3 regions of the Psychrosphaera sp. 1_MG-2023 genome follow, and region 3 is predicted to be linked to each of the others. Evidence: predicted binding sites of a transcription regulator. Region 3 holds the regulator's gene; each other region holds the start of a gene.

What was found. Region 3 encodes sigma-54, which starts transcription at its own class of promoters, with help from an activator protein. Its sites were predicted from a motif close to GTTGGCACGNNNNTNGNNT; they were not measured.
Region 1: the regulator sigma-54 is predicted to act here: its motif matches at 3,193-3,211, upstream of cynS (cyanase).
Region 2: the regulator sigma-54 is predicted to act here: its motif matches at 4,603-4,621, upstream of Q4575_RS17240 (LPP20 family lipoprotein).

What each region holds. Positions count from the first base shown of each region.
Region 1 covers NZ_JAUORW010000017.1:84,355-94,519, forward strand. Annotated here, with positions in the region: gene Q4575_RS15725 (bifunctional protein-serine/threonine kinase/phosphatase) at 1-1,539, opposite strand, end outside; gene Q4575_RS15730 (formate/nitrite transporter family protein) at 1,610-2,428, opposite strand; gene cynS (cyanase) at 2,621-3,061, opposite strand; gene Q4575_RS15745 (sigma 54-interacting transcriptional regulator) at 3,442-5,292, shown strand; gene Q4575_RS15750 (TonB family protein) at 5,358-6,440, opposite strand; gene Q4575_RS15755 (family 14 glycosylhydrolase) at 6,516-7,940, opposite strand; gene rpsJ (30S ribosomal protein S10) at 8,324-8,635, shown strand; gene rplC (50S ribosomal protein L3) at 8,650-9,288, shown strand; gene rplD (50S ribosomal protein L4) at 9,303-9,908, shown strand; gene rplW (50S ribosomal protein L23) at 9,905-10,165, shown strand, end outside.
Region 2 covers NZ_JAUORW010000021.1:56,201-66,365, forward strand. Annotated here, with positions in the region: gene nirB (nitrite reductase large subunit NirB) at 1-1,876, opposite strand, end outside; gene Q4575_RS17230 (Hpt domain-containing protein) at 2,822-3,175, opposite strand; gene Q4575_RS17235 (flagellar assembly protein T N-terminal domain-containing protein) at 3,278-4,459, opposite strand; gene Q4575_RS17240 (LPP20 family lipoprotein) at 4,711-5,172, shown strand; gene Q4575_RS17245 (aspartoacylase) at 5,212-6,105, opposite strand; gene Q4575_RS17250 (transposase) at 6,607-7,617, shown strand; gene Q4575_RS17255 (efflux RND transporter permease subunit) at 7,866-10,165, shown strand, end outside.
Region 3 covers NZ_JAUORW010000019.1:39,997-50,161, reverse strand. Annotated here, with positions in the region: gene mgtE (magnesium transporter) at 1-578, opposite strand, end outside; gene Q4575_RS16450 (HPr family phosphocarrier protein) at 756-1,028, opposite strand; gene rapZ (RNase adapter RapZ) at 1,031-1,891, opposite strand; gene ptsN (PTS IIA-like nitrogen regulatory protein PtsN) at 1,893-2,342, opposite strand; gene hpf (ribosome hibernation promoting factor) at 2,431-2,718, opposite strand; gene Q4575_RS16430 (RNA polymerase factor sigma-54) at 2,751-4,241, opposite strand; gene lptB (LPS export ABC transporter ATP-binding protein) at 4,285-5,010, opposite strand; gene lptA (lipopolysaccharide transport periplasmic protein LptA) at 5,030-5,521, opposite strand; gene lptC (LPS export ABC transporter periplasmic protein LptC) at 5,521-6,072, opposite strand; gene kdsC (3-deoxy-manno-octulosonate-8-phosphatase KdsC) at 6,072-6,638, opposite strand; gene Q4575_RS16405 (KpsF/GutQ family sugar-phosphate isomerase) at 6,639-7,604, opposite strand; gene Q4575_RS16400 (calcium/sodium antiporter) at 7,619-8,578, opposite strand; gene Q4575_RS16395 (ATP-binding cassette domain-containing protein) at 8,785-9,645, shown strand; gene mlaE (lipid asymmetry maintenance ABC transporter permease subunit MlaE) at 9,647-10,165, shown strand, end outside.

The sequences.
Region 1 (10,165 bases), on a different contig from region 3:
TTGTAGTGGGTCGATTTGCAAAGCTTTATACAAAGCATCATCCACCCAAGCGGGTAATTCTGAGTCATCATCAATGAGAGTTTGGTAATTAAGCTTTTTCTGTGCAGAAAAGCTTTTTGCCTGCGCAATTTTGGTCCCATATGGAAATGAGCCTGAGAGCATTTGGTAAGTTATAACTGCTAAAGAATAGAGATCTGAGCATTGTGTACCGGCTTTTCCTAAGAAATACTCCGGTGCAGAATATCGCATAGTGCCTCGAATTTCGTTGTCGTATTCACTTACCCCAGCAATGTAGGTTGAACCAAAATCAATGATTTTCACGGTATTGTTACTATCAATCATAATATTTTTTGGGCGAATATCCTGATGGATCATTTCTTGTCGGTGGAAGGCTTGTAACCCTTTTGCAATTTGTTCAACTATTGAACGAACTTGAATTAACGAGGGTTTTGGGTTGTCTATCATCCATTGCTCAAGAGAAATGCCGTCGATGTATTCAGTCACTAAGTAAAGGTAATTACGTTTACGACTAGAGAGAACTGCTTTGGCAACGTATGGATTTGTTACACGTTTTGCTATCCACTCCTCTAGCATAAACTGCTCAAGGTAAGCGGTATCTGAGCGCAATTCAGTTGAAGGCGTTTTAATAACGACTAACTGTTCAGATTCAATATCTTTCGCCAAAAATACATGGCTACGGCTACTTATGTAGATTTCACGAATAATTTCAAAACCGTCAAATATCATTCGGGCGTTAAGTCTTGGCGGTAAAGGCAAACTCGTAAGTCGGTGAACTTCTTCTAATTCGTAATTCGGGACATGGTCCACTCTAACTATTTGAATTGATAAGTTGTCATTACTGCCAGCCTCTAAACAGGCTGCCAAAATGTCGCCCGCCGCGTGTTGTAATGTAATGGAATGGGCAATTATCTTACGCATTACTTCATGTTCGATAAATTCATATATGCCATCAGTTGCCAAAATGTATATGTCGCCTTTTTCCAGCGATTGAGTTTGGTAATCGATTTCTAAATTTTGATCTATCCCTAATCCTCGAGTTAAATAACTAACCTCGGTTGAAACGACCTTTCGGTGGTCTTCTGTCAATTGGTCTAGTTCGCCATTAGCAAGTCGATAAATTCGAGTATCGCCAGTATGGAGTATATGAGCAGTATTAGACTTTAAAATGAGCGCACTGAAGGTACAAACATACCCTTTGTCTTTATTAAATCGGTGAGGGCTATTTTGAGTTTGAGCACATAATAATGAATTAATTGACCTTATCACTTTCTGCGCTGATGATTTGACAGACCAAGAGTCAGACGTACAGTAGTAATCTTCCAAAAATCCCAGAACGGCTGACTCACTTGCCTCTTGGCTAACATCGCTAGAACTTATGCCGTCAGCCATCGCTAAGACAATGCCTTTGGCGCTCAATTGAGGTTCTTTAGGAACAACACTGCCAGCGAAGTCTTGGTTAACGGGTTTTAACCCCTTGTTTGTTGCATAACCAATAGTCACTGCGAGAGGTTGATTCATTGTCGGATTCCTAAAAAAAGACTCCGCTAGCTAGGCAGACGGAGTCGCAAAGATAAATTTTAGAAGCTAATTAGCTCGCTTTCAATTTACGTTCCGGTGATGTTTTTACATGGGTAAGGTAAAGAGGCAAGCCAACTAACAATAGACCACCTGCAAGGTTACCTAATACCGTTGGAATTTCATTCCAAAGTAGGTAATCGTATACGGTGAAGTCGCCACCCATGATCATAGAAAACGGGAACAAGAACATGTTCACGATTGAATGCTCAAAGCCCATAAAGAAGAACAGCATAACTGGCATCCACATTGCCGCCATTTTACTGCCAGCAGAGGTCGAAATCATCGCACCAACAACACCCATTGAAACCATCCAGTTACATAACATACCGCGGATAAAAATTGTAATCCAACCGCCTATGCCATGTTCTTGGTAACCTACGGTTCTTGATTCACCAATTGAAGCGACTTTTGCTGCAATAGCCCCACCATCTGCTGAATAGCCGTAAGTTAAAATAAAGGACATCAAAAATGCGGTTGTTAACGCCCCGCCGAAGTTACCGATAAAGACCAGTCCCCAGTTTCGCATTACGCCACCAAAAGTAACGCCGGGACGTTTATCAAATAAAGCCAGTGGTACTAATGTAAATACACCAGTTAGCAAGTCAAACTTCATTAAATAAAGCATGATGAAACCAACCGGAAACAGGCAGGCTCCTAAGATAGCGCTACCCGTTTTTGTTGCAACGGTAATTGCAAATATGGCCGCCAAACCTAAAATTGCTCCGGCCATAAAAGCCCTAATTATTGTGTCCTTCGTCGACATGTAAACTTTTTGTTCACCTGCGTCGACCATCTTTGTGACAAACTCACTTGGTTCGATATACGCCATTATTATTCTCGCCTATTCTAATTTGAAAATTGTTGTGTATTATTTTTATTAACTTACAGAGCATAATGAATGCCAGTAAGTTAACTTGTTGTAATTATTGTTTTTAAGGTTTTTTAGACTCGTTTTATTGCACTGTAAAAGAATGTGTTTGTTGTAAATATTGTCCTTCGAATGCAATTGCACCAAAATCGATCACCAGGTTTTATAAGGTAAAAATTTACCGTTAAGAGTTAGGATCACCCTGTCACCCTTTGGGTTTTCTTCTTTATCTACTTCCATTGAAAAATCGATAGCGCTCATGATGCCATCGCCGAATTTTTCCTGAATAACTTCTTTTAGTGTGTCGCCATAAACGCCCACAACTTCGTAAAGTCGGTAGATTAAAGGATCTTGAGGAATTGACTTGTCCCACTCTTTGGTCGGGAAACTCATAAGAGAAGCTTTTGCGTCTTCAGGTAATCCTAAGAACTCTACAAGTTTAGTTGCGGTTTCAGGTGGGCAACTATTCATGCCCAAACACGCTGAGGTAGTCCAAACATCTGATTTACCAATTGCATCGGCGATTGCCTGCCAAGTCAGGTCGCGTTCTTTTTTTATGGCAAATATTAACTCTGTTACATCGATTCTTTTCATATTGATACCTTTGTCAGTTTGATTCTATTTGGGCTGAATTGAACCTAGGTGGTGCATTCATTGATCTGCGTAAGTCTGTTTAAGTCAAATTGCCGCAGAGCTGTTAAATAAATTAGTGCTTGTATCTGTTATTGCTACTTTTGTGCCAAACGATAGGTTGTTGTTAAGTTGTTGTATATTAATAAGTTATGTTGTTTTTATGGCTCTTTTTTCAACCACGAAATTTCGTTGGTAACGATTTTTCGTGGTTATTTCAACGAAATGTCGTTGTTGGCTTAAAGATTGAAGGTCTAATTACTAAATAGAAGAACACAACGATATCACCTACGTTTCGGATGCGAGGGAATATGCTTTGCATCGAACGCGACTTGAGGTTTTTAATGCTAAATCACTTATTTCATAAAGCACCTACAGCAATGGTGTTGATAGAACCGCGGGAAAACCGTCTATTACGTGTCAATAAGCAAGCGGAGCTAATGTTTGGCATCGATAAGCAGCAACTTGAACTATTAACGGCGACGCAGTTTTTCTCTGAGTGTTTAGATTTGTTTATGGTATTTACACAGCAAATTTTGGAGCAAGGGCAGGCGTGGTCTGATGAATTGACCATACAGGTAAGCGGCATATCTATCGGGCTTGAGATTAACGCAAACAAGCTTGATGACTGTATCTTATTGAGTTGTGAGCGACGCGCTGAAAACGATAAAAGACGTTTTATGTCGAAGCTTAATGAAAAATACCAAGCTGGTATGTTTCATTGGAGCCAGGACGAAACCGTATTTGAAGAAATCGAGCGCCAAAATCAATTGCTTTTAAAGGCTGTAGGTGACGGAATTTATGGTGTCGACACCAAAGGCAACGCAACGTTTGTTAATGCAGCTGCCGAAGCATTATTGGGCTGGACCAAAGAAGAGTTGATTGGCGTTAATATTCACGAGGCAATACATTATTCACACGCAGACGGTTCTCCTTATCACACGCATCAATGTCCTATATTCGCAGCCTTCCATGACGGAGAGGTGCACAGTGTCGACAACGAGGTGTTTTGGTGTAAGTCCGGTCGGGCTATGCCAGTTGAATACATGAGTACTCCTGTAACTGAAAACGGTATTTTAGTTGGTGCGGTAGTGGTTTTTCGTGATATTACCCAGCGCAAAAAGACCGAGTCTGAACTGCGCAATGCATTGGAACAAGTGGACTCATTAAAAGCGCGCTTGGAAATGGAAAATGCGTATCTAAAAGAAGAGCTAAATGCAGACTTTAACCATCACCAAATCATTGGTAACAGTTCTCAAGTTAAACATATGGTGCATCAAATCGAACTTGTAGGACCGACGGATGCAAATGTACTCATAACCGGTGAGTCAGGTACAGGTAAAGAGTTAATTGCCCGAGCCATACACGAAGTTAGCCAAAGAAAAGCAAGGCCACTAATCCGGGTTAACTGTGCTGCTATTCCAGCGGAACTGTTTGAAAGTGAATTTTTTGGGCATGTAAAAGGCGCGTTTTCAGGCGCGGTATCCGATCGATTAGGACGGTTTCAACTAGCCGATGGTGCGACAATTTTTCTAGATGAAGTTGGTGAAATTCCGCTACAGCTTCAAAGTAAACTATTGCGGGTTTTGCAGGAACAACAATTTGAACGGGTTGGCGAGTCTACCACTCGCAAAGTGGATGTACGGGTTATCGCCGCAACAAACAAAGACCTAAAACAGCTTGTTGCTGAAAATAAATTTCGTGAAGATCTGTATTTTCGACTTAACGTATTTCCACTTAATTCTCCGCCATTAAGAGAGCGTCGTGGCGATTTGGGATTATTGGTTAAACACTTTGTACGTAAGGCCTGTCGTCGATTTAACAAACCAACATTAAAAGTTTCACTCGCTCAGATGCAGCACGTTGAACAATATAATTGGCCTGGCAATATTCGTGAGCTTGAAAATATAATAGAGCGGCAGGTGATACTCGCAGTGAGTGATAAGTTAAATTTTGAATTTTTAAGCCAAGAGCCAACATCAAGAAGCGTAGCTAAAACCGCACTGTCGCTGCCTAACATTGTCAATGCGCTACAGCATAAGGAAATGGAAAAATTGAATATTGAGAAAGCACTTAGTCAAAGCGCGGGCAAAATATATGGCGATAACGGCGCTGCAGAATTATTAGGTTTAAAACCGACGACATTGGCTTCGAAAATGAAGAAATATCAAATAGATCGCCATCTTTATTCATAACGACTTATTAGGCGACTCGTGAATATCAATAGTCACCTAAGCTAATTAATAACGTTTGAACGCTATTAACGTCCAATTTTAAAATCGAGTTGTACCCTTGAAGTTGCTTCGACAGGCTCGCCGTTTTCAAATTTAGGGGCGTATCGCCAATTCTCAACTGCGTCGATTGCTGCCCTTTGGAATTTTTTACTGCCGCCATATTCCGTCGAAATAGGGTCTTTTACAAAGCCATTTGCATCTATCACAAACTCGACAATAGCGTAGCCATCTTTACGAGAGCGCACTGCTGACTGAGGGTATTGAGGTTGCGTTCGGTAAAGTGGCTTTGGCAACTGGTTATCATCCCAAGGCGTCATTTGGCCAATGGCTTTACAATGATTAGTCGCCTGATCACTTTCACCAATTTTCTCATATGCTTTAACTAAAACAGCATGGGTGGTCAGTTCTAAAGGGTGAGTCGGGCCATCTAGATTGTAAAAAACATCTAAGTTTTTTGATAACATTGCTATGGCTTTGTCAGTTTTCCCCGTCGCAATATAGTAGTTTCCGGTGTAATAATTAGAATATACAAGTTGTCTTTCATTCGCAGGCAAGTGTTTACTCAAATAGTCATTTGCTTCGATAAGGACTCTGCTTTTTGGCGAACCTAAAGAGAGTAATTCGGCGCCAATATCCGCTTGAATATTTGCCACAAGTAAAGGTTTAGAATCTTTATGGCTATCCAATAAAGATAGTGCATTTTGGTAATACTTTATTTGTTTATTTTTGCTTTTCCGCTGATATGACTTAGCAACTAATATGTAAAGGTCAACGATTGCAAGGCTGTCTTCTTTATACTCTTCTAAATAAACATCTATATAAGGAAGCAAAAGGTCATTTGCGAGTTTGAATTCCTTATTATCTATATAGGCGGTTGCCAAATTGGACGCCAAATTTGCAGTATTTACACTATTTGAACCAAATAAGCGCTTTCCGGTGTTATAGGCGTTAAGGCCAGTACGAATGGTTAACTCAATATCTTCAGATTCAAGCGCATTTTTAAACGCATCATAGGCGATATTAAAACTGCGCTTTAACGCGTTATCTTCTGCAGCCAGAGCGCCGGTTGACATTAAAAAGGCGACAAATAAAAATCCAATTCTAGGCATGAACAATCCCTGTAATAAATAGTAGTGTTTCGCCATTATTGACGAAATGGACAGCGCTCGCAATAATTCACTAAATCAGTCATTCAGCTTATTAATAAGTTTTGGGTATTGAGTGTTTGCAAGACCGTTTACAACATCGTTTAATCTAAGGATGGTTATTCCGCCATACCCGTCATTCATTAACGCATCGGTAATATTGTTCCACCCCGTCTGTGATGATGTGCCTGCAGCCAACGCATTTTCTCCTTTCACCGTGACACCTTGCCTTTTTGCCTCTTTTCCGACCCAGCTAACAAGCGTCTTAGCCAATGAAAAGGAATGGGATACTGGGTTGTCAGACATTTCTAAACAGGTGAAGTGCAAAATGACTTGGCGTTCAGTCGTTGAATGTTTTGCAGCTAGACCAATGGCAGCTTTATAACCATGACCAACACCTTTATTATTTAGTTTGCTTCTAAACTCGGCTGATATAACCCCAGCCGATAATTCAGCAGCTCGAGCCAAATGTGAAGGGGCAGCCATTAACCAATGGATGCCAGGGACCTTATAACCTAAGTCGATATTTTTAAATGCTTTTGAGAAGCCACGCTGTGCTGCAGTTATTAATCGGTCGCCGTGTTTCATTAGGGACTGATGATACCAATCCAATATATCCAAGCCGTATGTTGAATTAAGGTGTTGACCGGTCGTAACAAACGTATCCATGTGCTTAGGTAACTCAATTTGTTCCAGTGCCGTATACGAGGTCTGCCAAGCTTTATTTATATTAGACAAACTTTGGTATTTACTAAGTATGGACTGTTGAAAGTCGCTAATAGCTAACAGACCAAATGACTGAAATGCCCCCCGAGTTGGATAACCGGTATTGGTATCATGGCTATTATATGAAGGGTATCTAAGTTCACCCGCTGGTCCCATGCTTATATTGAGTTCATCAAAGTTAACAGCCATGTGCGCATAATGTGATTCAAACGCTGACATAAACTCAATGTATTGCGGAATTACGAGGTTGTCAGCCCAAAGTGAAACATACTCATTTGAATAGTTTCCTTGTTCACTTTTATACATGAGGTCAGTCGGCTTTAAAGTCTGAGCTTTCAGGTGCTCCGATTGTCCCGTGTTTTCGTTAGTATAATGTTGCCAAATCCAATTAGGGATAGGTACGTCGCAACTGTCACCGACATTTCCGCCACACTGATGGAAGGACATAATTGGTATGATCTGCAATCCTGCTGAGGTAATGGCGGAAAAGATGTTGTCATAATAAGACCAGTCGAACATCTGGTCGCCTTCGTTTTCAACTGCTCCCCACCAAACATCGACGGTGACTGCTTCTATGCCCATCTTTTTCGCAGTTTGAAGGTCATTTTTAAAATCACGCCATTGAGCTTGTGTGTCTAACCATAAAGGACCCATCACGTTGACGGACGTTGAGAACGCGGGGAGACTCCATAAACCTAACAAGGTAACCAGTAAAAGTGCTTTAAATAATTTAACCATAATGACCATGCGTATGCCGATATAATGTAGATAAGAGTGTCTGAAAAGCTTATTGGATGGAACAGGCATACGTATGCGTAGTGACTTAATCCCAATACGGCAGATAAAATACAATTTATGTAAATAAATTGTTGCATTTATAGTCAGACTCTATAGAATGCGCACTCCCATTTTGTATCTCGGTACAATTAATTTTTGGGCAAGCTAATAATTTTATATGTTCTTTCATTAGCTTGGTAGGTTAGCAATTGGCTAACCATATACAGGGGCTCCGATATGGAGTCCAATTAATATATAAAGAAAAACGCTTATTTCTCTTATAAGGAGAGGTGATGCGTGTTTTTTTATGCTCTTTCTAAAATGCTCTTTTTTTGAGGTTTAAAATGAATAGTCAACGTATTCGTATACGATTGAAAGCGTTTGACCATCGATTAATCGATACGTCAACACAAGAAATCGTTGAAACGGCTAAGCGTACAGGCGCGCAGGTTCGTGGTCCAATTCCACTGCCAACTCGTAAAGAACGCTTCACTATATTGGTATCCCCGCATGTAAACAAAGATGCGCGTGACCAATATGAAATTCGTACGCACAAACGTCTAATCGACATAGTTGAGCCAACAGAAAAAACTGTTGACGCACTTATGCGCTTAGATCTTGCTGCTGGTGTAGATGTTCAGATAAGTCTGGGTTAATCGGGGGTTTCAAAATGACTATAGGTCTAGTCGGACGTAAAGTGGGCATGACACGTATCTTCACAGAAGATGGCGTATCTGTACCAGTTACGGTAATTGAAGCAACACCTAATCGTGTTACTCAAATCCGTGACGAAGAAACCGACGGTTACCGTGCTCTTCAGGTAACTGCAGGCGATAAAAAAGCGAGCCGCGTAAACAAGGCAGATGCTGGTCACTATGCGAAAGCAGGTGTCGAAGCTGGTCGTGGTTTATGGGAATTCCGCTTAGCTGCAGATGAAGGTAACGGTATCGAAGTTGGTAACGAAATTACTGTAGAAGTATTTAACGACACTAAGTTAGTTGACGTTACAGGCACATCTAAAGGTAAAGGTTTCCAAGGTGGTGTTAAGCGCTGGAATTTCAGCATGCAAGACGCGACTCATGGTAACTCTCTTTCTCACCGTGCTCCGGGTTCAATTGGTCAAAACCAAACTCCAGGACGTGTATTTAAAGGTAAGAAGATGGCCGGCCAAATGGGTAACGTACGCACTACAACTCAGAATCTTGAAGTTGTTCGTGTAGACGCAGAGCGTAACTTACTTCTAGTAAAAGGCGCTGTACCAGGTGCAATTGGCGGAAACGTCGTAGTTAAACCTGCTGTTAAAGCGTAAACCGGAGATTAGTGATGAAATTAGATTTTGCAGGCGCAAACGGCGCTGTTGAAGTTTCAGAAGCTACTTTCGGCCGTGAGTTTAATGAAGCATTAGTTCACCAGGTAGTTACTGCATACGCTGCAGGCGCTCGCCAGGGTTCTAGAGCTCAAAAAACTCGCTCAGAAGTTAGCGGTGGTGGTAAAAAACCATGGCGTCAAAAAGGAACAGGTCGTGCCCGTGCTGGTACTATTCGTTCTCCAATTTGGCGTTCAGGTGGCGTAACATTCGCAGCCAAACCACAAGATCACTCACAAAAAGTGAACAAGAAAATGTATCGTGGTGCTATTCAAAGCATCCTTTCTGAACTTGTTCGCCAAGAACGTTTCGTAGTAGTTGACAACTTTGAAGTTGAAACTCCTAAGACTAAAGCGCTAGCAGCTAAGTTGAACGAAATGAGCTTAAAAGATGTGTTAATCATAACTGAAGAAGTTTCAGAGAACTTGTTCTTGTCAGCACGCAACTTATATAAAGTTGACGTACGTGACGTGGCAACTATCGACCCAGTTAGTTTAATCGCTTTTGACAAAGTATTGGTAACTGCTGCTGCAGTTAAACAAATTGAGGAGATGCTAGCATGATAAGCGAAGAACGTTTGTTAAAAGTTTTGGTAGCTCCACATATCTCTGAAAAGAGTACTTTGGCACAAGAAGCTAACAATACTTTGGTTTTCAAAGTTGCAGTAGATGCGACTAAAGAAGAAATCAAAGCAGCGGTTGAGAAACTTTTCGAAGTTGAAGTTAAAAAAGTTAACTCTTTAAACGTTAAAGGTAAAGCCAAGCGCACAGGCGCTCGCATGGGCCGTCGTAAGAATTGGAAAAAAGCTTACGTGACTCTT
Region 2 (10,165 bases), on a different contig from region 3:
TTTCAAATCCGGCTTCAACCAATTCATCCCAAATTAATGGGAGTTCGTGTAGTTGTGCGCCAAAAAAGTCAATTCTTTGTCCGCCGGTAATTTTAGTATAAAGGTCGTATTTAACGCCAATTTCACCTAACTTCATTAGGCCTTGTGGGGTAATTTCACCCGCTGCAATTCTTGGAACAACGGAATATGTGCCGTCTTTTTGCATGTTGGCTAAGAATATATCGTTGGTATCTTGTAATTGGATATTGTCATCGGAAAGGATATATTCATTCCAATGAGTCGCTAACATAGAGCCTACCGCAGGTTTACACGTCATACAGCCAGAGCCTGAACCTACTTCTTCAATTAGCTGGTCAAACGTTTTGATGCTTTTAGCACGAATAATGTCGAACAATTCTTGTCGAGAATATTCAAAATGTTCACAAAGGTTGTTATTAACCTCAACGCCCATTTTTTCAAGTTCGGCATTTAAAACCTGGCCAACCATTGCTGTACAACCGCCACAACCAGTCCCCGCTTTAGTACAGCTTTTTAAGCTTGGTAAATCTGTTGCTCCTGCTTGTATTGCTTCAATTAAATCGCCTTTTGAAACGTCATGACATGAGCAAATTTGTGCGGAATCAGGTAGGGCATTAACGCCAAGTGCACTGCCTGCTTCACCATCAATGGCAGGTAATATGAAAACCTCGGGTGCTTCAGGGAGTTGCATTTTTTCCAGCATCATTGGCAACAACGTACCGTACGCCTCAGTGTCGCCAACTAAAACAGCCCCTAATAGTGTGGATTTATCGTTTGATACAATAAGGCGTTTATAAATGCCTTCAGCGTCGTTAATGTAAGTGTAAGTTTGAGCGCCTTCAGTTCGAGCATGCGCGTCACCAATACTGGCAACATCAACACCCATTAATTTTAATTTTGTACTCATATCAGCGCCGGTAAAAGTAACGTCTCCACCGGTTAAATGAGAAACAGCTGCTTTTGCCATTGTATAGCCAGGCGCCACAAGACCAAAAATACGTCCGCTCCATAACGCACATTCGCCTATTGCGTAGATATCTTTGTTAGACGTTAAACATTGGTCGTTGATGACAATACCACCGCGTTCACCAACTTCAATGTCTGAACTTCGAGCAAGTTCATCCTGAGGACGAATACCAGCAGAGAAAACAATCATGTCGGTTTCAACATGAGTCCCATCAGCAAAGTTCATACGGTAGCGACTTGTTTCACCGGGAACGATTTCTTTTGTATTCTTTTCTGTGTGGACATGAACCCCCATAGCTTCAATTTTAGAACGAAGTAGAGTACCGCCACCTTCATCTAATTGAACTGCCATTAAGCGAGGCGCAAATTCAACAACATGAGATTCTAAGTTTAAGTTAACAAGTGCTTTTGCACATTCAAGACCCAATAGACCGCCACCAATAACAACAGCAGATTTACTCTGGCCTGCTGAAGCTGTAATTGCCTCTAAGTCTTCAATTGTTCGGTATACAAGACAGTGTTCGCCGTCGCCTCCAGGAATAGGGGGGACAAACGGGAATGAACCGGTTGCTAGGATCAGTTTGTCATAAGACTCGCTGCGACCACTTTCAGTAACAACGATTTTGGCTGCTTTATCGATACTGACAATTTTGTCTTTTATGATAAATTGAACGCCGTGTTCATCGTAATAATCTTCTGACGTTAACATCAAATCGTCTGCTGTTTTACCTTCAAAATATGAAGATAATTGCACACGGTCATAAGCTAAACGCGGTTCTTCTGAAAATGTTGTGATGTGGAAGTTTTTATAGTCTGGATGTTCGATGAGTGATTCAATGAATTTGTGACCCACCATACCATTGCCGACGACGATCAGTTTTTGCTGTCCCATAATGAAACCTTTATTAATTTTAGAATTTAGTAAAGCTAGACAGAGCGTTGTAATTTCGTCGTTGAAACTACCGGTCAGATTTGACCACCTTCATTGGTATCAGAATTTCTTCTGGCTTCTAGCGAAGCAGGCATGAGCCTTTATGTTTTGATGACTTGGGTACTGCAAGTAGAATACCAACACAAAATCAAGGGAGATTCATCGACTTCTTGTTTGTAAGTTGCTGTTTTTTATCGTCATTTGTTTTTGTAGGGGTTTTGAAGGTAAAATAAGCTTGTGCTTGCATGCACTGAGTTTGTGCAAATTTTGAATTTTTCTCACTATTACCATGCATACTGCCATCTCATGTTTGTTCGTGTATTTTGATTAAAAGGTATGGGTCGGGTAATGGAACTTGCATTGTTGACAGGTAAATAGTTAAGTTTACATGCCTAGCGAAGGGTGTTTATTAAATGTTAAATTGACATCCCATAACAAAGACACCCACCGATAATAAGCGATTGTGAAGCGAAACATAACAAAGACACCCACCGATAATAAGCGATTGTGAAGTTGGCCTTTTAACGTTGACACCCACTGATATCTTGCAATTTCAAACGGCAGACATCCAACGACATGGAAGTAATAACAAATAATAACAAAGACACCCACCAAACATAACAAAGACCCCACCGATATTAAGTGATTGTGAAGTTGACCTTTTAACGTGACACCCACTGATTTTTTGTAACTTCAAACGGCAGGCATCCAACGACATGGAAGTAATAACAAAGACACCCACCGCAATTAAGTGATTAATATCCAATCTAAAACATATTTTGCTATTTGCTCAGGTGTGAAATTTTATAGGGGAATTTATTTTGAACAAAAAAATTGAAGGGGCTGAAATTGCCCAGTTAAAGGGGAATGTATTTCTAGTCAGTCCCCTGAGAGTAACTAAACGTTTTACAAAGATTCGAGTGCTTCGTATGTGGTTGATAATAGTTGTAAAAATTCGTTATGTAGATCTGAAATTGTTAATTCGTCTGAGTTTTTTCCTGCTGCTTCTAAAACTGACGATTCTTGCTGAATTTTCACAGCACCTACACTGGCAGAGGCTCCTTTTATAGAATGGCACGTTTTTCCATAACTTTCCCAGTCTGAAAGATCGAATTGTGCTTGAAGGTCAATTACATTTTGTTTCAATTGAGTCACGTACATTCCCACAATAGACAAATATAGCGACTCATCATCCATGCAATTTTTTATTCCCAGTCCAGTATCAAATCCATCAATTTGGGAAATACCATCTATAGCCATTAAACACTCCAAACTTAATTTATCATCCTAACTGATTATAACCTTAATCGTAATTTCTGATAAAACAAACAATTTTAATGAAAAAGTAATTAATTTAAGCGTTTACCAGTCTGTATCCCAAGATTGCAATTCAATAATGTCGTTTATTTGTACATTACTCATAAAGTCGGTGTCTGTAGACTCAGCAATTGCTGAATTTTCGTATACTTTTACAATTCTTTCTTTATAAGGGCTAATGACGATATTGGTTAATAGATTACCCAAATCATCTATCGTGTCTGAACGATAAGAGACTCGATATTCTTGACCTATAGCAACACCTTGACCTGCACCGATGTTGATCTGTATTTGCTCACCATCCTTGATTCCAGATATTTTGCTTTGCAGTTTTTGGCAATTTAAATTTCTATGGATATCATCTCTTATTTCAGTTAAGAGTCTTTTAATGGCGTGACCGTATTCTGAGTTCCAAAATTGAGTGCTACTAATGTTTACAGACATTTTATGATCGAATGTCCAGTCGGCAGCCGTATGGAATCTGTTTTGGTATAGAATTTCGTGCGTGAGAGCGTTAGCAATGATCAACTCCATCGTAAAGTATCGTTCAAACTGATCGTCTTCCCAAAAACTAAAAGAATTGGTTTTATCGCCAAAGGAAATGTCACTAATGCGACCGAACATCACAAATTGGGCATTTGCGTTTTGTGCTACAGCATCGATTAGCTGATATCTCACTTTACCTTGTTGTTCAAATTCGGCATTTATATTTAGCTTTTTATCAAACCAAGCAATTGGGTAAATGGTATTCGCACCGGCTTGAAACATTTTCATTAGTTGCCTAGGAACTTCTTTTTCTAATCCATAAATTTCGCCAACTTTTGCATCTTGCCAGTGTTGAATTGGAAATTGTGTAATAGCGATTTTTTTGCCAAATTCTGATGCATAACATTCGCGGTCGGAAGGAAATATGTCGGCGCGAATAGTGACGCTTATAAATGAACCTCTTTGCCGTTCTTCTACAATTTCAACAGAATTGACAGCGCCGACAGAATTAATGCTAACTTGATCATCTATTAGTAGGCCGTGAGACATTTTTTGAATACTTGAAACATTAGCGCCTGAAAATAACATCGCTTGCTTCAAAGCGTCTTGAACAGCTCGGTTTTTTGCGCTTCGTACGTCGCCATGGCGCACTTTTGCCTGTCCAGTGGCCTCATACCATTCAGCATGGGCAAAAAATGGTAGTGTAAACATCAGTAATACTAGACGAGTAAATAGCTTCATAAAAAGTACCAGGTTATTTCAAGTGACAAAAAAATGTCACTTAATCGATTTTATTCAATAGATGTCTGCGTTTAGGGTTTAAATTAGCAATAACTAGACCACTTGCTCAAAATAAATTGCCTTCACACTATAATGGCTACATTTTTGGCTTAAATATTGTATATGGTAAGGATACTAAATGAGAAGTTTAAGAAATTGAGAGCCATCAGTTTATATTGGAACTGCCTTTATATTTCAGTAGGAGTCGAATAATGAAGTTTATACGAGCAATGTTAATGAGTTTAACGGTGTGTTTTATTGCGTCCTGTTCGAACTTTTTAGACAAACATGTTGTTTGGGAGTACGAAAAACCAGATCATTTTCCTGTTTTACGATCTATAGGCTACGCTCCGATAAGTGCTCAACCGGGTGATAATGAACAGATCAAAAACATTATGGCTATGAGAGCGTCAAAGCTTGATGCCTATCGTGAACTAGCAGAACAGGTATATGGTCATCAAGTTCAAGGGCAAACAAGTATGAAAAATTTAATATCGTCTGATGATAAAGCGCGTTCAAGAGTTGAAGGTGTTATTAGAGGTGCTAAAGTGATTAAAGCCTATGCAGTTGGCGATACTTATGCAACTGAATTAGAGTTAGATATGTCACTGGTTTATGACTTATATCGAATTGAAACCCGACCGCGAAAAATTAAAAAGGTCGAATATTATTAGAAAGCTTCAATAGCTATATTGAAGCTTTCTCACTAAATTTTATGAATTTGTAATCTCTACTTTTTCACATAAACTCATCGCCAAATTATTGTCATAATAAGCAGCTTCGTTGATGAACGTCGGATACAACGATACGGCTTCATCAAAATATTTGACGGAACCGTCAAATAAGACAAATAGGGGATCTCCAGGCTTTAATTCCTTAAAATCCCCGCCCTCAACATGTTTATGTACCATTCCGATTCTTTCACCTTTTGAATTTAGCGGTAACTTAATACTTTTTAAATAGCGAAATGCTTCAATACTTGCCGGTAACGTTGGTAAGCTGTCATTATTATAATGCTCGACAAAATCTAAAATATGTTGAGTCATTCTGGCCATTTGGTCGTTAACTTCGTGTTTTAAAACGCCCTGTGGCACAGGACCTACCTCGACAATTACACCATAACGTCCAACAGTACATAACAAATGGTGTTCATCATTTTCTTTGTGATCTTCGTCGAGAAAAATAATAACTTCGGGCATAACACTTTTTAAATACAGTGACAAAAGATCGTAAAATCGACCTTTTTGCGGTACCAATAACGTTGGACCCATATTTGACGTTGTGTTGTGTAAATCAATGACTAAATCTGACTTTGGATCGTGTTTTGGTCCAATTTGTAAGTTTATCGCCTTAGCTCGGGATTGTTCATAATTTGTTAAACTAAAATCGGATAGTGATTCTGCTGAAAACTGCCTGTTTAAATCTGAGTCTTGGTATCGGCGGTTTGCTGAAATTGCATTGGTATTTGCCAGTAATAATTTAGTATCAAACGAGTTCCTCTCACAATCCTTATTATTTAACCATTCGTTAACTAGATATACCCCGGCAAGTTCATTGCCGTGTGTGCCACCTACAATAGCAACTTTGTCTATTTTGTTATTTTCCATTTTTATACTTCTTCAAATCTATATGGGTTTAGATTACCAGTTTGAATAAAAGGATAACAATAAGAATTTGTATCTGTTTAGGCAGTTTAGGAATAGGTTAAATCATCAAGTTTATAAACTTACCCATGGACCGATTTTATTACTATTTTTCGACGACTTCACTCAAAACTTAGCAGATAAAACTTAGCAGACAATAAAACTTAGCAGACACCCACTCACAAAAATAAAACTTAGCAGACACCCAACTAATGTTTCATTAGGTAACCAACTCCAAGTTAACGAAATCGAGTTGCAGTCTAATATTTTTTTTTAAAAACTGTACCTAGGTACAGGTGACACAGGTAATAAAATGCATCATTCTGTTATCGCAGGAAGCAAATCGGTTAAATATTTACTTATTTAATTTTGCAGGAAGCAACAATAACAAGGCGAACAACTTTGTTACAGCAGGAAGCAATATGCTCAAGGATGAGCATCCACATCTAAACTGTAAGGAACTCAATGGCACTTGCTCGACATAAACAGGTTTCAATTATCGCTACTCCTTACTATCACTGTATTTCACGCTGTGTTCGACGAGCGTATTTATGTGGTGTCGATAAAACTACTGGGGTTAATTATGAGCATAGGCGTATTTGGGTTGAAAAACGGTTATTAGAACTTCCTAAAATATTTGCAATCGAAGTTTGTGCGTACGCAGTTATGCACAACCATACCCATAGCTTACTGCATGTTAAGACTGATCAGGCTGAAAGTTGGACTACACTGGAGGTATTATGGCGGTGGCATCAAATTTTCAAAGGAACTGTGTTGACCCGAAAATATGCAAAGGATGGAGCTCAAAGTTTAACGAAAACCGAGCAGGAAGCTGTAATAGCCACAGCAGAAGTTTACCGCGGGCGTCTATCCTGTATTAGTTGGTTTATGCGTGTGTTAAATGAGGGGATCGCTAGAAAAGCGAATAGAGAAGATAATTGCACAGGACGTTTTTGGGAAGGCAGGTTTAAATCTCAAGCGCTTTTAGATAATTCTGCTATTTTGGCTTGCATGGTTTATATAGATTTGAACCCTCTGCGCGCTGGTGTATGTAAAACGTTAGGTGATTCAAAATATACAAGTATTTTTCACAAACTGAATGCGGCATCGACCGGGAAAACTTTTAGTAAATTGAAAATATTTAGTAAAAACGATAGCTCAGATTTTACTTTGGACACCATAGCTTATATAGATTTAGTGCAAAATACAGCTGATTGTTTTATTGATAAATTGAATGATAAAACAGCAAGAGCTATTCATGAAAATTCACTTTTAGGGCAATTGGGATTTGAAAATACTAAATGGTTGGAGCTGACAAATTCATTTGAAGAATTTTTCAGAGGCCCTGTTGGCTGTGAAAGTTCAATTACAAAATATGCAAAACTTCAAAACCATAAACGGAGACCTAATTTAACCCAGGCAAAATACTTTATGAATGAACAAAAACCTCTAGACGCCCATCTTAATATAGCCTGAACGCTACGCCTGTTTTTATTATCTACATCTACATCTACATCTACATCTGCTACTAAGAATATTATGAATTTGGTGTAAATCTTGAGCCAATATTCAGGGTATTTGTTACAAAATATTAATATTTTGTATATCAACGCGCATAAACACGCATTCAACTCAATACGGTGAATTGAAATTAATTCACTATTTAGTAATTCAAATTTTAAGATTAAGATTAAGTAATTATTGAGTAACTTTTGTGGGCAAAGATGAATTTAACGCGGACTTCTCTATCTAATCCGGCCAGTGTAATGGTCATCATTGTTTTAATAATGCTTTTTGGTGCAATTACCATTTTCAAGCTTCCAATACAGTTGACACCCACAATAGAGCAACCACAAATATCTATTTTTGCAGGTTGGAGGCAAGCTGCACCTGAGGAAATAGAGTCCGTAATTATCGAGCCTATTGAAAATGCAGTAAAAAACACACCTGGAGCGTTGGAAGTTACGACTCAAATATCTAGAGGTGGGGGATCAATTAATTTAACATTTGAAGTTGGCGCTGATATGCAACAAGCATTGTTGGATGTATTGACTAGCCTGAATCAAGCCCCACCTCTGCCGATAGATGCTATGGAGCCTATAGTTGTAGCTGGCGGCGGTGGAAATGGAGCTGGCGGTGGAGGGGCCGCGGCAGCGTCATTACTCGTTGTTCCGCAGTCAGGTGATGTAAGCCATGATATGGCGGAATATCAGAAAGTACTGGATGACATTGTAGAACCTAGGTTAACTCGAATACCAGGCGTATCTGCGGTAAATATGCAAAGTCAGCGGCCAAAAGAACTCCGAATTGAGTTTAATCCCCATAAACTTGCTTCGTATGGAATTCCAATCCAACAGGTGGCAAGTACTGTTTCTAGTGCCACTGACGTATCAGGCGGAGTGGCAAATGTAGGGCGCCGACAATTTACAGTTCGTTTCACTGGAAAATACTCTCCAGATAATCTGACCGATATGCGCATTGGATATAGTGATAATCGACCTATTTACCTGCGAGACGTTGCCACGGTTCGTGAAACCTATACAGATAGGCAGTCATTAACGTTACGTAATGGCAAACCAGCCTACTATATTACGATATCTCGTACTAATGAATCTAACACGGTCGCGGTTTTAGATGGAATAAACCAAGCAATTGATGAGCTTAATAATGGGGCTTTGGGGAAGGAGGGACTTAGTATAGAGCTAAGTTACGACGCTTCTGTTCACATTCGAAATGCATTGGACTTAGTCAAGAGCAATTTAGGTTTGGGTGTCTTGTTAGCTTTGGGCATCCTGTATTTGTTTTTTAGAGGGATAAAACCGACCTTGGTAATTGCTTCGACAATTCCTGTTTCATTGATGATGGCCTTTTTAGCATTGGGCGCATTTGATAGAACAATAAATGTAATATCACTAGCTGGTTTAGCGTTTTCAGTTGGTTTGGTTTTAGATGCAGCCATAATCGTTCAGGAAAATATTTCTAGGCTAAAGTCTGAAGGACTTTCTAATAAAAAAGCCGTAATTCGTGGGGCGACACAGGTTTCTGGGGCGTTATTTGCGTCAACATCAACAAGTGTTGCAATCTTTTTACCGATACTATTTATGGCTGGAATAGAAGGGCAACTTTTTTCTGATTTGGCTCTCACGCTTTCAATCGCAGTTGTTGCATCACTAATTAGTGCTTTAACAATAATACCTATAGCTAATCAATATTTATTTTCTGGTTTTTCTGAAAAGGATAGGTTTGCTCTTTACTGGACGAAATTGGCTAATTTAATAGATAAATTAACTAATACAAAATTAAAACAAATAGGGTGGGTGTCTAGCATATTAGTAGGATCTGTCGTTGTTGTTTTTTTGTTATTGCCAAAAACCGACTTCATGCCTCGAGCACCTACAGATGGATTCTTTTATAGTCTAATTACCCCACCTGGTGGCAATATTGAATTTATGGAAGAAGAGATTGCTAGTAGGGTCAAAAAAAGATTAATGCCTTACTATTTAGGTGAAAAACAGCCAAGGATTAAGGATTTTAACTTTTATGTGTTTGGGGCAAATGCCGGTGGCTTTGTTTATTCAGATGACCCTACAAAAGTTGTTGAGTTGATGGATGTGGCAAGAAAAGAAATATTTGCAGATTTACCAGATACACAAGTATTTCTATTTAGAGGCTCAATGATCCAAGTTGCAAATGGTGGTAACGGAAGGATGATTAGCATTGACTTAACCGGTTCTGATTTGGAGCACTTATTTGATGTGGCTAAAACAGGGATTTCTTTGATTTCTGATACGATGCCTGGTGCAACTGCTCAGCCATTTCCAGCGCTAGATATGTCAGAGCCAGAACTTCGGATTGAACCTAATGATCGCAGGATCACACAGGCAGGATTGAGCAGACGAGATGTAGCGCAGGCGATTCAAGCATTTACAAGTGGGATGTTTGTTAATGAATACTTCAATGGTAACGAGAGGCTAAATGTTATTCTGAGATCAAACACGTGGTCCTCGCCGGAAGAGCTAGCTAC
Region 3 (10,165 bases):
AAGGCCGCGAGGGAGACTTCACCAATAAATTTTTCGTCTTTGTCCACGACATACAAATAATCGGTGGCTTCAGGTAAAGCGCCTTTTAATCTCAGATACCGCAAAATGACGTCCACCGTTACGTCCGGACGTACAGTTATTGTGTCGGTGTTCATCAATGCACCGGCGGTATCTTCTTCGTAGGACAACACACGCTCTGCGCGTTTGCGGTCTCGCTTGTCCATACTTTTTAATACTTTACGATAAATCGTATCTGGCATACCACGTAAAACTTCGGCAAAGTCGTCGTCGTCTAAGTTACCGGCAGCTTCAGCGACTTTTTCTGGGGTCATGCTACGTAAGATAGGGTTACGCACATCTTCAGACAGTTCTTCGAGAACTTCACCTTGGATACTGGAGTCGATTAATTGCCAAATTACGGTTCGAGATTTTGGTGGTGAGGAATGCAGTAACAGAGCGATATCTGAAGTAGGCATCGAATCCAACATGTTTCTAACGTGCACAAACATACCGCCGCTAAGTGCAGTATTAAGTTCTTCGATAGGGATGTTGTATTCTTGCTCTAAAAGCTCTGCCATAAAACCCTTAGTGTGTGATGAAGTTACTTTCTATAAAGGATATATTGCCAATCGCTGGCCCAATATATAAAGGAAACGTAAACCTAAGTGTGGTCTCGCCGCCAATATTAACTCAAAATGACATTTTTTAATAGCAACTGATTGTTTTTATTTAAGTTAAAACAATCAAAATACTAATTATTCGTCTTCATCAAATTTATTGCTAATGAGCTCGCAGATAGCGTCAACAGCGACTTTTGCTTCGTTACCCGTCGCGATTACGGTCACATCTTTACCTTGGTTACTGGCCAACATCAACAATGCCATCACACTATCGGCATTGGCTTTTTTGTCTGCTTGTTGAATAGTTACCGTTGCTTCAAATCCCTGAGCTAATTGCGCTAGTTTGGTGGCCGCACGGGCGTGCAACCCAAGTTTGTTTTCTATGGTAACGGTACGACTAATTTCCATGTTTATTCACTCTTCAAATAACGACTTATCTCACGATGGCGCGTTTTAACGTCATTTTCACGTGAGCGATATAAGTTTGCAAGTGCCTCGGCGATGTAAACCGAGCGATGTTTTCCGCCAGTACAGCCAATGGCAATGGTTAAATAACTGCGGTTGTTTCGTTCCAAATGTGGCAGCCACGTCGACATAAAGTTATTAATTTGGAATACAAATTTATTAACCAATGGCTCGGCTTCTAAAAATTCTATTACGGGTAAATCTAGGCCGGTTAAAGGCCGCAGAGCAGGTTCCCAATGTGGATTTGGTAAAAAACGTGCATCAAATACAAAGTCGATATCGTTTGGTACACCATATTTGAAACCGAAAGATTCAAACGTTATTACGAGGTTTTTTTCCGATTTACCAAGAATTTTTTCGCGCACCATTTCGGTTAGTTGGTGAACGTTTAAATCTGACGTGTCGATAAACAAATCGGCACGAGTCGCAATAGAATCAAGGAGCTTGCGTTCTTCTTGAATTGCCTCAGGTAGGCCAGACTCTTTTTTTGATAATGGGTGCAAGCGACGAGTTTCGCTATAACGACGGATCAAAACCTCGTCTTTAGCGTCAATATACAAAACCGTTGTATTAACGTTTTTAGGTAAAAAATCGAGGTTTTCGACTAGCTCTTGCTCGGATTCTGGAATATTCCGAACATCAATGCTAACGGCAACTTGTTCATAATTTTGACTGAGACTGTGCGATAGAGCTGGCAATAGATTTACTGGTAGGTTGTCTACACAGTAATAACCAAGGTCTTCTAACACTCGCAGTACGACGGTCTTCCCTGAGCCTGAACGGCCACTAACAATAAAAATATGCATTTTAGGCGGCTTCTATTATGTTGTATAAATCCAAATCTGTTTCTGCTCTACGAATTTTGCGTAAAACATCTTTGTTGTCAAAGGTTTTTGCTATCGATGCCAATGTTGCCAGATGAGTGTCGCATTGATCTTCTGGTACTAACAGGGCAAAAAATATATCTACAGGTCGTTTATCAATCGCATCGTAATTCACTCCTTTGTGGGTAACTAAGAGAACTGCTACGGCTTTACTCGAATTTTTTATTCGGCCATGTGGTATCGCAATTCCGTTACCTATACCAGTGCTGCCCAACTTTTCTCTGTTCATCAAGCTCTCTAAAATATCTATGCTAGATAAATTTGGCAGCTGCGCACTCGCAATTTCAGCTATATGTTCAAGTATTTTTTTCTTGCTTTTACAATCAGCAATAACTTTGGTGCAATCTGGTTGAAGTAATAATTTTAAATTCATGTTTGGTTAACTGCCTACCTTTTGCTTACGCCAAAAGGTGTTGTTTGTGACGCCGTCCCTAGCGTCACGTTTATTTAGTTTAAACCCATCAGTGACGGGTCAATTTCTCTTTATGTTTTATTACCTGTCGATCTAGCTTATCTATTAAACTATCAATCGCGGCATACATATCGTTATGTTCAGAAGTGGCGAACAATTCACCACCGTTTACATGTAAGGTTGCTTCAGCTATTTGACTCAGTTTTTCAACGTCTAAAATCACATGGACATTATTGATATGGTCAAAGTGACGCTCTAATTTAGCAAATTTGTTATCTACGTATTCTTTTAATGACTCTGTTAAATCTATATGACGACAAGTTAAATTAATTTGCATAAAAAATTCCTTCTGTTGATATAGAGAGGTGTTTACACCAGTCGTTTTCGTTGGTTTGAAGGGGGAATATTTAATGATTCCCGGTATTTTGCAATAGTCCGTCTGGCAACCTGAATACCTTGGTCAGCCAGGATCTCTGCAATTTTACTATCACTGAGAGGTTTAGCCTGATTTTCCGCCGCAACTAACTTTCTGATTAAAGCTCTAATCGCAGTGGAAGAACATTCACCACCGTTCTCTGTACTTACATGACTCGAAAAGAAGTACTTAAGTTCAAAAATTCCTCTAGGTGTGTGCATATATTTTTGAGTCGTCACACGAGAAATTGTTGATTCATGCATGTCGACCATTTCTGCGACATCGTTCAAAACCATTGGTTTCATGGCTTCTGGGCCATATTCAAAAAATCCCTGCTGTTGCTGCACGATACAGTTTGATACTTTTAGCAGCGTATCGTTACGACTTTCTAAACTTTTGATAAACCATTTAGCTTCTTGTAAATGGGAACGTACAAATTGCGTGTCACTGGTATTTTTTGAGGTTTTTGACAACGATGCATATTGTTCGTTTATTTTTAGTTTAGGCATGGAATTTGGATTTAGCTCTACTAACCAACGACCTTTTTTCTTAACGACCGTTACATCGGGAATGACGTAGTCGATTTCATCTTTGATAACGACACTTGCAGGATTTGGATTAAGTTGTTGGATGAGTTCTAGAATATCTTTCAGATCGGGTTCTTTTAACTTGGTTTTTCTAAGTAAAGTCCGGTAATCACGATTGGCCAGTAAATCGATGTAATTGTCGATAACGTCTATGGCCTCAAATTTCCATGGCGTGTCATTTGAAAATTGTTTCAATTGCACCGACAAGCATTCTTGTAACCCTCTGCAGGCGACGCCTACGGGGTCGAATAGTTGAATACGTTTAAGTACCGCTTCAACTTCTTCTATTTCCACATCTTCGATGTCAATGGCTTCTACGATGTCCTCAGCGGTGAGGCGTAAAAAGCCTTTTTCGTCGACGCCGTCAATAATGGCGGTCGCGATTGCAAGATCTTGTTCGGTAAACGTAGAAAGGTTTAACTGCCAGCGGAGGTGGTCTTGAATATTGTCAGTGGTTTCACCTTGATAGACTGTGTCTTCGCCTTCATATGCTGGGCCAGAGCTCGCAGGGGCGGCGCTCATGTAGTCATCCCATGTTGTGTCCGTAGACATCTCTTCACTGATGGTTTCGGTTTGAAGTGCTTCAGTGGTATTTATTTCTTCCTGCGCCCAGTCGGTATCGTCGTCGGTCGTTTTGTTTTGACCTTCCGTTTCACCCAATACATCTTCTATCGATTGTTCGCTTTTTTCGTGATTTAAACTTTCGTCTTCTGCGTCCAATAGAGGATTGCTATCCAAGGCTTCTTGAATTTCTTGGTGGAGTTCTAATGAGGATAACTGCAACAACCTTATGGCTTGTTGCAATTGTGGGGTCATTGTTAATTGCTGACCCATTTTTAATTGAAGTGAAGGTCTCATCTAATTCCAATCAGATTATACTAATTAATGGTTATACACTAAATTACAAAGTGAACTGGTCACCTAAGTAAACTTTTTTCACGATTTCGCTAGCAAGGACTTCTTCTGGTGTACCTTCTGCGATTAATTCACCATGACTCACGATATAGGCTTTTTCACATACATCAAGCGTTTCACGTACATTATGGTCGGTAATTAAAACACCGATCCCTTTTGCGACGAGTTGTTGGATAATCTTTTTAATATCAATTACTGATATAGGGTCGACCCCAGCAAATGGTTCGTCAAGTAATATAATTTTAGGATCCGCAGCCAGCGCTCTTGCAATTTCTACTCGCCTACGCTCACCACCTGACAATGCCATACCTAAACTATCGCGAATGTGTTCTATATGAAATTCACCAATAAGATCATCTAACAAATCGGCTTTTTGGTTGGCATTGATGTCCTTTCTCATTTGTAACACGGCCATGATATTTTGGGAAACAGTAAGTTTTCTAAATATCGAAGATTCCTGTGGTAAATAGCCTATTCCATGACGAGCACGAACATGCATTGGTTCGTGACTTAAGTCAATATCATTAAGTGTAATGCTACCTTTGTCGTTAGGAACCAATCCAACTATCATATAAAAAGTTGTCGTTTTACCGGCACCATTTGGCCCAAGTAGTCCGACGACTTCACCGGCATTTACTGAAATACTGACGTCTTTTACAACTTGCCTTTTGTTATACGACTTGGCGAGATGTGTTGCGATTAATTTAGTCATCGAGTTATTAATTCCGTCGTTAGCCGTTTTTCTTTTTTGTTTTTATCGTAGTGGTAACTCGACCACCCGTTGAGGCATCGCCATCCGCTTTTACGCGCTTTTTAGCAAGGTCAAATTCGATCGAGCCACTTTGTACTTCAGAGCCACCTTGTTTAAACTTTGCGTCGCCACTTAATTTAAGGGTTTGAGTTGTAACAAAGTATTCAATCTCGTTTGCTTTTGCGGTTAAGTTACCGTTTTCTTCGTCGATTTGAGTAAATAAAGCCGGACTGCCTTTGGCAATTAATTTTTCACCGGTGCCGTCCTGGGTGTCGACAAATAGCTCATCCGCTTTAATTGATATAGGCCCCTGAGAAACAACAACATTACCTTTAAAATACATCGTATTGTTGTTGTAATTAAGATCTTGATTGTCCGATTTTATTTTCAAATCTTCGCTGTTTGCCGAAACGGCCATACTAAATAGAGCAACCAATATTGTGGCGATATACGCGTGTCGCTTGAATGTCATTACTTGTTACCTTTAATCAGCGTTTCCACATGATGAGTTAGTGTCACCGTGCCTTCAGTTAAATTTGCAACCAAACCTTGCCCAACAATTGTCAATTTATCACCCGTAATCGTAATCGGATTGTCTGTTGTTACCAAGTTAGAGTCTAAGTTAATTTCTAAAAAATTTGTTGTTATGGTTTGGATCAATGACTTTTCGCCAAGTTGTACCATGATGACATTTTTATCTAAGGTTAATATACCTTCTTGCATGTCGCCAATTTGTGCGGAGAGTCGCCAAAATGGTTTTTTATCTTGGTAAATTATAAATTCAGGTGAAATAAAATGAGTTAGGGACAACTCTGAAAAGTGCTCCATTTTTTGTGAAAACACTTCTTGCTGCAGTTCACCATTAGAGTCAAACAACTCTTGATGCAGCAATTTAGCGGTAAATTCCGGGATCAGTTCTTCTTCAAAGTCAAAAGGCATTTGCGATTGTGGCGCGAAATTGGGCTGCCATAAAACGGCAACGATCCCCAAAAACAATATAACAACAACGCCACGGGCTAACATTATAGACTTGCTCCGGTGATATTCTCGGTAATGTACTCTTCACCATAGTTCGCCATGATCAGTAGGTCGGTTAATTCTCTTACAGAACCTCGTCCACCATTTAATGTCGTTACTAAATGAGCAATGCTTTTGATATATGGGTGCGCGTCGCCTGTAGCGGTTGCAAGGCCAACTTTTAACATTACCGGAGCATCTGGAAAATCATCACCAATGTATGCGATTTGTTCGTCGGTTAAGTTTAAGTCTGATTTTAGTTGCTCGTAACCTTCTAGTTTTTGGTCCATACCTTGGTAAATATGTTTTACACCTAAACTGCTCATGCGAGTTTGCACAATTGTTGATTTGCGTCCCGTGATTACCGCGACTTCAACACCTGCATCTATTAAAGAACGAATGCCATAACCATCTTTGGTATTAAAGCCTTTTAATTCTTCACCACTGTTGGCTAGGATTACGGTTCCGTCTGAAAAAACGCCGTCGATATCGCATATTAATAATTTGATTTGCTGCGCGCGAGCGACAACATCATTTGGTATTGCCTGATACCAAGTTTCATATCTGCGCATTTAAAGTACCCCTGCTTTTAATAAGTCGTGCATATTTATCGCGCCCACTGGGAAGTTATTATCATCGATTATAAAAAGACTGTTTATCTTTTTTTCTTCCATAATATGCAAAGTTTCAGCGGCAAGGATATTTGCGGCGCTGCAAATTGAGTTACGAGTCATATAGTTAACTATACCGGCGGACATGTCGAGCTTGTCTTGATCTAGACAACGACGCAAGTCTCCGTCGGTAAAAATACCCGCTAATTGTCCCTGGTCATTGGTGATCCCCGTCATACCAAGTCCTTTGGCTGACATTTCGATGATCGCTTGTTTTAATGTCGCTTGGTCAGTGACCAACGGGATCCGTTTTTCAGTATGCATTACATCTTTATTAGTGAGTAATAACTTACGGCCAAGTGCTCCGCCGGGGTGACTAAGGGCAAAGTCTTCCGCGGTAAACCCACGTTCTTCTAACATTGACACGGCCAATGCATCGCCAAGAACTAAACTCGCTGTTGTCGATGCTGTTGGTGCAAGTCCGAGTGGGCAGGCTTCTTGTTTAACGCCTGCATAAAGGTGCACATCGGAATTAACGGCTAGTGTTGAGCTTGGTTTTCCAGTCATAGAGACAATTGCACAGCCAATGCGTTTTAACACCGGTAATAACGAAATGACTTCGGCTGTTTCACCACTGTTTGATAACGCTAACACTATATCGGCGTCGGTAAACATACCTAAGTCGCCATGACTTGCTTCACCGGGGTGAACATAAAAAGCTGGTGTCCCTGTGCTAGCTAATGTCGCCGCTATTTTGTTGGCTATATGACCTGACTTGCCCATTCCAGTAACAATAATTCGCCCTTTACACGCCAACATTAGTTCGCATGCATTTGCAAAATTGATGTCTATGGAATCGGAAAGTTGCTCAATAGCGGCCTTTTCAATCGCAATAACTTGTAAACCTGATTGTATTAACGAATTCATAATAACGACTTAAATTAACTAAATAAGACAATTTGGTATGCAACGAACCCTACTAACAGTAAACCGCCTTCAACGCGATTAATTCTGCGAGTGCCTTTAAAGTTCATTGCCATAAACAGTAGAGCGACTGTTGCTCCGATCATGACAAAAATATCACGGGATGCGGCGTTCGGGTCTATTTCACTCGGATGAATAAGGGCACCAACCGATAATACGGCTAGGATATTAAATATGTTTGAGCCGATGACATTACCAATTGCCATGTCATCTTCGCCTTTTAATACGCCGGCTACACTTGCCGCAAGCTCTGGCAAACTGGTTCCAATCGCGATAATTGTTAATCCAATAACAAGGTCGCTAATGCCAAAGAATTGAGCGATGATCACTGCAGAGTCGACTAAAAAGTGGGAGCTAAGTGGCAACATGATTAACCCGGCGATGACCCATAACACGGCATATAAGGTTGGTAGATCTGACGGGATTTCGTCGTCGTTATCGGCAAGTAAAGGGTCGTTAGGGTTCTTAGTGTGGTTAGCCAAAAAAATGAGAAAGCCAATAAACATAAAAAAGCCAACCAACAGGCCGATTCCTTCGTTAAAGCTTAAAACATTATCAGATAAGATATACCAAGCGAGTAATGTGAATCCTAATAGAATCGGCATTTCACGATATAAGGTGGTAGAAGATACTGTCAGTGGGCGAACCATCGTTGTAATGCCAAGCACTAAAAGTATGTTTGTAATGTTAGAACCAAGTGCATTACCGACGGAGGTATCCGTCGCACCATTTAATGCCGCATTGGCTGATACCATTATTTCAGGTGCAGATGAGCCCATTGCAACTATAGTTAAGCCGATGATCATTGGAGAAACGCCCAGATTTCTGGCTAATCCAGAAGCTCCATATACAAATTTGTCGGCGCTCCACACGAGTACCGCAAAGGAAAGAATTAAAATTATTGAGGCAGATAACATAAATTAAGTCATATCGATAAACATAGTTGCCTGATATTGTGGCGGTTGTAGAATTATAAAGCAAAGAATTATCGTTGATTTAACGCATTTAGGAAACTTTTTGCGTGATTTTTCGTCAATATAGCTACGTTACATTTTTTAACGTTTTAGACGTAGCATAATCGCTATTTAACTCATACAATGTACATCATATGGAGCCACTATTAATGTCAGAATCGGAGTTGCGATTGACCTCTCAATTAGAAAACAGTGAACAACCCTCAGATTGGTTGAAATCACCACATGTTGAACTAAAAAACGTGACGTTTTCTAGAGGCGACAGATTGATCTACGACAACATGTCTATGATCTTTCCTAAAGGTAAAGTGACCGCAATAATGGGACCGAGTGGTATAGGCAAAACAACCTTGCTGCGTTTGATTGGCGGTCAATTATATCCTGATTCGGGTGAAATTCTTGTTAATGGCCACAATATCCCTTCTTTGAGTCGTTCGGAATTATATAAAGTTCGTGAGACAATGAGCATGTTATTTCAAAGTGGAGCGTTATTCACAGAAATGACGGTCTTTGATAATGTGGCGTTTCCAATTCGAGAACACACTAAGTTACCGGAAGAGATCATCCGAACTATGGTTTTAATGAAACTTGAGGCCGTTGGTTTGCGTGGTGCTCACAGCTTGATGCCAAATGAGTTATCCGGAGGTATGGCAAGACGAGCTGCCTTGGCACGTTCAATTGCTCTGGATCCAGAATTGATAATGTACGACGAACCATTTGTAGGACAAGACCCAATATCTATGGGCGTATTGGTTCGTTTAATAAGAGATTTAAACCAGTCATTGAACTTATCAAGCATTGTGGTATCTCATGATGTAACAGAAGTGATGAGTATTGCTGATTATATTTATATCGTTGCCGATAAAAGAGTTATTGGGCATGGAACTAAAGAGCAACTATTGGCGAGTGAGTCACCTTTGGTCCAGCAATTTTTAAGGGGTGAGTCAGATGGTCCGGTGCCATTTCATTACAACGCTCAGCCTATCAAGCAAGATTTAATGCAGGATTAAGATGGATTGGTTGCAAAATTTAGGTAAGGGTACGTTAAGTAGTTTCGCGGCAATTGGTCGGGCGACGTATCTTTTATTTGGTGCTTTATTTGGTGGTAAACCAAATTTCAAAAAAGCGTTTCCACTGCTAATTAAGCAAATACATGTGGTTGGCGTTCAGTCACTTGTGCTTATTTTAGTGTCAGGTTTATTTATCGGTATGGTACTCGCCTTACAAGGCTATACTGTGTTAATTGATTACGGCGCTGAGGATAGCTTAGGTCCTATGGTGTCATTGGCACTATTAAGAGAATTAGGGCCGGTTGTTACCGCATTGCTGTTTGCTGGCCGTGCAGGTTCGGCATTAACAGCTGAAATTGGCTTGATGAAAGCAACAGAGCAGTTAACGTCGTTAGAAATGATGGCGGTTGATCCACTTCGCCGAATAGTCGCTCCGCGATTTTGGGCTGGTGTGATTAGTATGCCTTTGTTGGCAATCATGTTTTCGTCGGTAGGTATTCTTGGTGGCCACATAGTTGGT